Regions from separate parts of the Colwellia sp. KU-HH00111 genome, predicted to be linked through region 1. Evidence: predicted binding sites of a transcription regulator. Region 1 holds the regulator's gene; the other holds the start of a gene.
What was found. Region 1 encodes NrdR, which represses ribonucleotide reductase genes. Its sites were predicted from a motif close to AAACACNANATNTNGTGTTT; they were not measured.
Positions count from the first base shown of each region.

Region 2: the regulator NrdR is predicted to act here: its motif matches at 2,388-2,407, upstream of nrdG (anaerobic ribonucleoside-triphosphate reductase activating protein).

Region 1 is NZ_BAABWO010000001.1:418,464-423,236, reverse strand. Features, by position in the region: gene ribBA (bifunctional 3,4-dihydroxy-2-butanone-4-phosphate synthase/GTP cyclohydrolase II) at 1-825, opposite strand, end outside; gene ABXG98_RS01735 (riboflavin synthase) at 879-1,550, opposite strand; gene ribD (bifunctional diaminohydroxyphosphoribosylaminopyrimidine deaminase/5-amino-6-(5-phosphoribosylamino)uracil reductase RibD) at 1,564-2,757, opposite strand; gene nrdR (transcriptional regulator NrdR) at 2,818-3,300, opposite strand; gene glyA (serine hydroxymethyltransferase) at 3,445-4,701, opposite strand.
Region 2 is NZ_BAABWO010000012.1:85,425-90,197, forward strand. Features, by position in the region: gene ABXG98_RS17840 (adenosylcobalamin-dependent ribonucleoside-diphosphate reductase) at 1-1,520, shown strand, start outside; gene ABXG98_RS17845 (vitamin B12-dependent ribonucleotide reductase) at 1,600-2,349, shown strand; gene nrdG (anaerobic ribonucleoside-triphosphate reductase activating protein) at 2,536-3,033, shown strand; gene nrdD (anaerobic ribonucleoside-triphosphate reductase) at 3,020-4,773, shown strand, end outside.

The DNA.
Region 1 (4,773 bases):
CATTGGCCATTTAGCAACACTCTCTCGTTGGCTAAATAATAAATCTTTAAACGTGTTTTCTAGATGTACACGCACTAATGTTGGCTCATCAGCTTTGATCTCACCTTTAGTTAAGGCAAAATGAGCTTGGCCATCGATAGTGTCTTTAAATACAATCAGATCAAACTCACCATATGCCGTAGGTAATTTACACTGGGACACACGTTCAATAGTCGTTTCCGTTGCATTTCTAAATTCAATTAAATCAGCAATTGTGCCCATTTTAATGCCGTGCTTTTTAGCAATAATTTCTAGATCTGGGCGACGCGCCATGGTGCCGTCTTCATTGAGTATTTCTACAATAACCGCTGCTGGTTCAAGATTAGCCATACGCGCTAGATCAACACCTGCCTCTGTGTGGCCAGCACGATTTAACACACCACCATCTTTAGCAATTAATGGAAAGATATGTCCTGGTTGTACAATATTTAAATGCGTTGCATCTTTAGCAACAGCAGCAAGTACAGTAGTGGCCCTGTCTGCAGCTGAAATACCTGTAGTAACACCAGTAGCGGCTTCAATAGAGACGGTAAAATTGGTACTAAATTGAGCATCATTTTTATCGACCATTAAAGGTAGCTTTAACTTTTCACACTTCTCTTGAGTCATCGGCATACAAATCAAGCCACGACCATGAGTTGCCATAAAGTTAATGGCTTCAGGTGTGACCATTTCAGCAGCCATGATGAAATCACCTTCATTTTCTCGGTCTTCATCATCCATTAAAATAACCATTTTACCTAAAGCAATATCGTCGATTATTTCTTGTGGGGTATTTAAATTCATGTGATTCTCTTTTCTATCTTTTGGGTAATAGTAATTAATGGTTATTTTTGATGTTACTTAATAAAACCTGCTTTTTGTAACATAGACGCGGTAACGTTTGAGCTAGGCTCAACGGGGTGTGCTGATTTTTCTTTCGTTAATAATCTTTCTAGGTAGCGGGCAATCAAATCAACCTCTAAGTTCACTTTAGTGCCGACTTGATAGTGAGCAAAAATAGTCTCTTTCACCGTATGTGGCACTATGGTTAATCTAAACTTAGTATTATCAGCACTTAATGCATTAACCGTTAAACTGGTACCATCAACGGTTATTGAGCCTTTTTCAGCGATATAATGGGCTAAGTCGCTTGGCATTGATAGCCAATATTCAATACTATTACCGTTATTGGTGATTGATAATACATTGCAGACACCATCTACATGGCCTGACACCATATGACCACCAAAACGTGTACTGGCTAACATTGCCTTTTCTAAATTAACTTGCATACCTACGCTATAGTGAGCAAAGCCAGTACGCTCTAATGTTTCATTTGACACATCTGCACTGTAGCTATGTTGATCATACTCAACCACAGTAAGGCAAATACCATTAGTAGCTATTGAGTCACCTAGATTAACATCACTCATATCTAAGATATTAGTCGCGATGACTAAGCGTGCTCCCTGAGCATTGATATTAATTGCTTTTATGGTGCCAATCGCTTCGATAATTCCGGTAAACATAATGACTCTCTTGTTAAGTGTTTTTTGTCAGTTTAGCTATAATGCGAATATCACAGCCAACCATGCGAACATCAGCAATAGATAAGGCTTTTGCTTGAACCAAAGTACTGGTATTTGGCATGTTAACTAAGTTTTTTCCATCTCCACCAAGTAATTTAGGCGCTTGATACAGTATAAGTTCATCGGCTAAATCCTGCTCGATAAATGCCCCCGCTAAATTAGCACCAGACTCGACTAAAACATCATTTAAGCCCCGCTGTGCAAGACATTTCAACAATGCTGTCAGGTCAATTTTAGCACGAGCTTTATCACTTTCACCTTGGCTTGGCATTATCATTGGTAGTTGTACTTGTTCTACAAAATGAGGCCACTGATGAATGTTTTCAAGGTCTTGCTCATCATATTTTCCTCGAACAATAATAATAGCAGATGCTTGCTGAAAAAATGCCAACCTTGGTGTTAAACGGTTTTGGCTATCAATCACCACACGTACTGGTTGGCGAACTTGCGCTTGTGGGTAATGTGCTTTTAATTCCCCCAACTCAGACCAACGAACCGTCATTTTGGCATCATCCATTAAAACAGTATCAGCGCCAGTGATAACAGCGCAGCTTTGCGCTCTAATTTTTTGCACATCACGCCTAGCATCAACTGAAGTAATCCACTTACTCTCACCACTTTTCATGGCGGTTTTACCATCTAGACTAGCGGCTAACTTAACTCTTACATAAGGTAAGTTTTGTGTCATCACCTTGATAAAACCTAAATTGAGTGCTTTGGCTTCATGTTCTAATAGTCCGGACTCTGTTTGGATTCCTGCTTGCTCAAGCATTTTCAAACCACGACCTGCAACTCTAGGGTTAGGATCGACCATGGCGGCAACCACACGTTGCACTTCTGCATTAATTAAACCTTGAGCACACGGTGGGGTTTGGCCAAAATGACTACATGGCTCTAACGTAACGTAAGCAGTAGCACCCTTTATTAATTGCGGATAATTTTTGCTAGCGTCAAGCAAGGCATTCACTTCAGCATGCCCTTGCCCTGCCATTTGATGAAAACCAGAACCAATAATTATTTCTTTGCCTTCTACATGGCTCACTAATACACAGCCAACTCTTGGATTTGGTGACGTGGTATAATGACCTTTTTGGGCAAGTTTAATTGCCAATGCCATGTAGTGATGATCTTGCTCGCTAAACACTATACCTTTTATACCTTATTTGTGATGGAAAACTGCTGAGGTTATCTAGACTTAGCCTACAAACTATTTATTTGCTGATTTTCCTCTACTGAGGCTTTCTTTGCCTAAACGGGCAATTTCATCAGCAAATTCACTAATATCTTCAAATGACAAATACACTGAAGCAAAGCGTAGGTAGGCGACCTTGTCTAATTCTTTTAATTGAGACATAAGCAAATTGCCGAGCATTTCGCTGGTTATTTCACGCTCACCAGTAGCACGCATTTGCGATTTCAATTTGTTAATAGATAACTCTACCTGCTCTGTACTTACCGGTCGTTTTTCGAGTGCGCGCATTAATCCGCTACGCATTTTATCTTCATTAAACGGCTCTCGTGTACCATCTCGCTTGATGATTCTCGGCATAACTAGCTCGGCAGTTTCAAATGTTGTGTAGCGCTCATGACACGACAAACATTCACGGCGACGTCTGATTTGGTGCCCATCCGAAACTAAACGCGAGTCAATAACCTTCGTTTCTTGTGCACTACAAAAGGGACAATACATAGTTTACCTATAGTCAATATTTAGCTGTAAGATCTAGCGGCACGTGTTATTTATCATAATAAAAACCAAAAATGGCCGCATAATTGCGACCATTTTAATATAAATTCACTTAAATTTGTAAATTAGTTTTTTATATTCAATATACTACTTGTATACAGGGAAACGTGAACATAGAGCTTTAACTTGGTCTTGTACCTGTGCAATAACATCTTCATTGTTGATATCATCTAAAATATCACAAATCCATCCAGTTAGTGCTTTCGTTTCTTCAATGCCAAAACCGCGACGTGAAATAGCCGGTGTTCCTAAACGTAAGCCACTAGTTACAAATGGAGAACGAGGATCATTTGGTACAGAGTTTTTATTCACTGTGATATGTGCTTTGCCTAACGCTGCATCAGCATCTTTACCAGTAATATCTTTATCAATTAAATCAAGTAATAACAGATGATTTTCCGTACCATTTGATACTACTTTATAGCCACGTTCTTGTAACACTGCAACCATAGCCTTAGCATTATCTAACACATTTTGTTGATAAGCTTTAAATTCTGGCGCTAATGCTTCTTTAAAGGCAACCGCTTTTGCAGCGATGATATGCATTAATGGACCACCTTGGCCACCAGGGAATACCGCACTGTTTAATTTTTTATAGATACCTTCATCATCACACGCTGAAACAATCAAACCACCACGAGGGCCTGCTAAGGTTTTATGAGTAGTTGTCGAAACAACATGAGCATGAGGAACAGGGTTTGGATATAAACCAGCCGCAACCAGACCTGCAACGTGAGCCATATCAACGAAGAAATAAGCGCCTACGCTGTCGGCAATTTTACGCATACGCGCCCAGTCAACAATACCAGAAAACGCAGAGAAACCACCGATGATCATTTCAGGTTTATGTTCGTTAGCTAAACGCTCAACTTCATCATAATCAATGTCGCCTGTTTCAGGGTGTAACCCATACTGGAACGCTTCATAAGACTTACCTGAGAAGTTAACATGTGAGCCATGCGTTAAATGACCACCGTGAGCCAAGCTCATGCCTAATACTTTTCCACCAGGTGTAACTAAGGCTTGAAAAACCGCCGCATTAGCTTGTGAGCCAGCATGTGGTTGAACGTTAGCATAAGTAGCACCAAATAATTCTTTAGCGCGGTCAATGGCTAATTGCTCAGCAACATCTACATACTCACAACCACCGTAATAACGTTTACCAGGATAACCTTCAGCATATTTGTTGGTTAATTGTGAGCCTTGCGCTTCAAGTACACGCGGACTACAGTAGTTTTCAGATGCAATTAGTTCAATATGCTCTTCTTGACGCACAACTTCTTTGCTCATTGCTTCATAAAGTTCAGCATCATAATCAGCAATATTCATATCACGAGTAAACATGTTTTTTCCTCAAGTGGCCAGCCGTTGGCTAGAACGGTTAAGATGTTTTCCTAAGTTTAATGCGGCGTATTC
Region 2 (4,773 bases), on a different contig from region 1:
CAGATTGGCAGTTAGTTTTCCCTACCAATAAAAATGAAATTGCGCTTGATGGTTTAGCCTTTGACGCAGAAAATAATACCGATGATGTTATCTGGCGCGAATGGCCACTTAATATGGACGGTTATCTAGTCAATGGTGCAGGCGAAACCGCCTGTAAAGTTTATCGCACTATCCGCGCGAAAAACTTGTGGAATATGATCATGAACGCCACTTATGATTATGCTGAGCCGGGTTTTATCCTGATCGACAAAGTCAATGAATATAACAACAATTGGTTTGGTGAGCTCATTCGCGCAACTAACCCTTGTGGCGAGCAACCACTTCCGCCAAATGGCTCATGCTTATTAGGCTCAATCAATTTAACCGCTTTTGTAAATAACCCGTTCACTGCACAAGCAAGCTTTGATTGGGATCGATTCAAAAAAGTGGTGCGAATTTTCACCCGCATGCTTGATAATGTGGTTGAAATTAATGGTTTACCTTTACCTGAGCAAGTTGCTGAAATTGAAAGCAAACGCCGCCATGGCATGGGCTATTTAGGCTTAGGATCTGCCATGACCATGTTGGGTATGAAGTATGGTAAAAACAATTCAGTGAAGTTCACTGATGAAGTTACTAAGCATTTAGCCATAGAGGGCTGGCGTGAAGCGACTAAACTTGCCAAAGAAAAAGGCGGCGCTCCTTTCTTAAATGACATGTATACCATCACTGGCGCTTTATTGCGTAAACGCCCTGAATTGGCCGACAAATATAAATTAGGTGATCAAGTTAAAGGGGTTGAATTACACCTTAATTATAGCCGATATATGAAAAACATTGTTGCCGAGTTAGGTGAAAAGTGGCTTGAAGAAGCGCTAACAACTGGATTACGTTTTACTCACCACAGCTCTATTGCACCAACAGGCACCATAGCACTGTCCATAGGCAATAACGCCAGTAATGGTATTGAGCCTAGCTTTGCTCATGACTACAAACGTAACGTCATCATTCCTGGAAAATCGACCAAACAACAAGTCAATGTTCGCTCTGCGGAAGTATTAGCCTATGAACGACTAATGAAAAGCACCCATGGTGATGATTGGCAGTTACCGATGATCAAAATGGGCACAGTATTATCATTAGATTTATCACAACTGCCAGAAAGCTTTGTTGATACCTCTACCGTTACCCCATCAGAACATGTTGCGGTACAAGCAGCGGCGCAGAAGTGGATTGATAGCTCAATCTCCAAAACAGTGAATATTCCAACGGAGTTCCCGTTCGAGCAGTTTGAAGATGTCTATTTAGAAGCTTACAAAGCAGGTTTAAAAGGCTGTACTACCTTTAGATTTAACCCTGAAAACTTTTCAGGAGTACTGGTTAATGAAGCAGATCTTGCCAATACCGAGTATCAATTTACCCTCGAAGATGGTGAAGTGATAAAAGTAAAAGGTAATGAAAAAGTCGTTTACGAAGGTCAAGAGCACATTGCTTCTAACTTATTTGAAGCCATTAAAGAAGGGCAATACGGCCGATTTTAACATCACACGTAACAAGCCTTGAAGCAAAACTAATTTAGTCGGCTGCTATAATTAGCAGCCATTTAAAAGAGAAAACATCATGACACAATCATCGTCGACGCCAAAACCTGTAGAAATCAGCAAAAAGATCACTGGCGTATCAGTAGTCAATAAAGACACCTCTACTGAAAACCCAGCACCAACAGCGCAATCACCTAAAGTTGAAGTTATTCAAGAGACTAAACGTCCAAAGCAATTAGACTCTAGAACCTATAAAATCAAAGCAACCACAGGTTATGAACATGCCTATTACGTGAGCATTTCAAACGTGGTACTCAATGAGGGCACACCGTTAGAAGAAGTACGTCCTTATGAAATCTTCATCAATACCAAAGACAAAATAAATGTTCAATGGGTACACGCCTTAACCTTTATGATGTCAGCCATCTTTCGTAAAGGCGGTGAATACATGTTCTTACTTGATGAATTACGCGAAGTATCTTCACCCAATGCTGGCTGGTTTGGTCAACATACCCGTGGAGGTAATCCTAGATATATAGAGTCCATGGTCTCAGCAATTGCCGATACCATTGCCTTTCATGTTGAACAAACCTGTGGGGTTGGCGTTGAAGCAATTGAATTATCTGAAGCTGCAAAAGCGATTATTGAAGAAAAAAAAGCAGCGTACTTAAAAAATCACGCAGCGAACTCAACATCAGCAGATGTAGCTAATGATGATGCGGGCATGCCAAACGCACAAGATTGCCCTAAGTGTAAAGTTCGTAATGCGGTAATAAAACTAGATGGGTGTTTAACTTGCGTTTCCTGTGGCGATTCTAAGTGCGGCTAATTGAACAAAACCGCCTTAAAAGCAATTAACAAATACAAAAACACTATATATAGTGTTTTTGTCGTTTAAGATTACCACATATAGATAACCCGTTGATGAAAAGTTGATCTCGATCAACTAACAACATAGTCGTATTACTATATATTGTGTTTACTAAAAATAAAAACACAATATATAGGTTAGTACATGGAATTTAATTGCCTGCCCCCAACCACAATTTTTCAAGAAGTGCCCAATGAAATAAGTCTATGCTTTAGCATTACTGGCTGCAAAGTTGGTTGTAAAGGTTGTCATAGCACAGAGCTATGGAATGAAAACTACGGCAGTTCATTAACAAATCAAACCTTTATCAGTTGGTTAAATAAATATCAAAATTTAATCAGCTGCGTGTTATTTTTTGGTGGCGAATGGCAACCAAACCAACTTATTGAAAAACTACTTATCGCCAAAAATTTTGGTCTTAAAACCTGCTTGTATTCTGGTGAAAAACATATCGATATTAGCATTACCCAACACCTAGATTTTTTGAAAACGGGGGCATGGCAACCAACACTTGGCGGCTTAGAAAGCCCTGATACCAACCAAGTTTTTCGCAATGTAAAAACCGGTGAAAAACTCAACCATTTATTTCAAAAACACCACTCTACTCATTTATTAAAAGGAGTTAACAATGTTGCAGCTTAGTGAACAACAAATTAATAGTAAAAAAGATTTTATCCACCAGTATTTTTCAGCCAAAAATGCCGCCGACGGCTCAAAAATGGACGCCAATGCCAATGTCAGCCATAAAAATATTGCCACTTTAGAAGCTGAACTATTAAAAGACTGTTTTGTACAAATTAACCGAGGGTTAGTACAAGACAAAATTCGCGAATCGTTTGGTGAGGAACTAGCAACTGAATATTTACGTCAGATTGAAAATCACGAAATCTATGTCCATGATGAAACTAGCTTAAAGCCCTACTGCACATCTATTAGTATGTATCCTTTTTTACTCGACGGACTCACTAAGTTGGGCGGCGAGTCAAAAGCACCTAAACACTTAGAGTCATTTTGTGGTTCATTTGTAAACTTAATTTTTGCTATTTCCGCGCAATTTGCCGGTGCGGTAGCGACAGTTGAATTTATCACTTATTTTGATTATTTTGCTCGTTTAGAATACGGTGATGACTATTTAACCACGCACAAATCAGCCATCGAAAATCATTTACAGCACGTAGTTTATGCCATCAACCAACCTGCAGCGGCACGTGGGTATCAAAGTGTTTTTTGGAATATTTCTTTATTCGATCAACATTATTTTACTGCGATGTTTGAACATTTTGTTTTTCCTGACTTTTCCAAACCTAAATGGCAAACGGTCGAACAATTACAATTATTTTTTCTAGATTGGCTAAACAACGAACGAGAAAAAGCCGTGTTAACTTTTCCGGTGGTCACTGCCGCCATGCTTACTGAAAATGGTCAATGCAAAGATATGGACTTTGCTTATCAATTGGCTGAGCAAAAAGCTCAAGGTAACTCGTTGTTTGTGTATTTGTCTGACAGCCCAGATTCACTGGCATCTTGTTGCCGTTTACGTAATGAAATTTCTGATAACACCTTTTCCTATACGTTAGGTGCTGGCGGAGTTGCTACCGGCTCTATTAATGTAATCACTTTAAACATGAATAGACTGGTACAAGATGGTCGAGACTTACAAAGCGAAATTGAAAAGATACAAAAATACCAAGTTGCCTACCGAAAATTGATGGAAGATTATAAGGCGCAAGGGGCTTTATCTGTTTATGATGCCGGCTTTATTGATCTCGACAAACAGTTTTTAACCATTGGTATCAATGGTATGGCCGAAGCAGCCGAATTTAGTGGTATCACGGCAAGTAATAACCAAGCGTATAAAGATTTCGTCAGTAGCAAGTTAAAGGTGATTTATCAAGCCAATCAAGCGGCTAAAAAGCAGTACGGGTATATGTTCAATACTGAGTTTGTACCAGCAGAAAATCTTGGGGTTAAAAATGCTAAATGGGATCGTAAAGATGGCTACCAAGTCACCCGAGACTGCTATAATTCCTATTTCTATTTAGTCGAAGATAATGACACTAACCACTTAGATAAGTTTGTCTTACATGGCAAAGAAATCACTCAATACCTAGACGGTGGCTCGGCTTTGCATTTAAACCTTGATGAAGCATTATCGGCACAAGCCTACTTAAAATTGTTTAATGTCGCAGCGGCAACTGGCTGTAATTACTTTTGTATTAATGTAAAAATCACTATTTGTAACGAATGTGAAAAAATAGACAAACGCACTTTAAGCCATTGTGTGGCTTGTGGTAGCGATAATGTCGACCATGGTACCCGTGTTATTGGCTATCTAAAACGGGTGACTTCATTTAGCCAAGGTCGTCAAAAGGAGCACGCGTT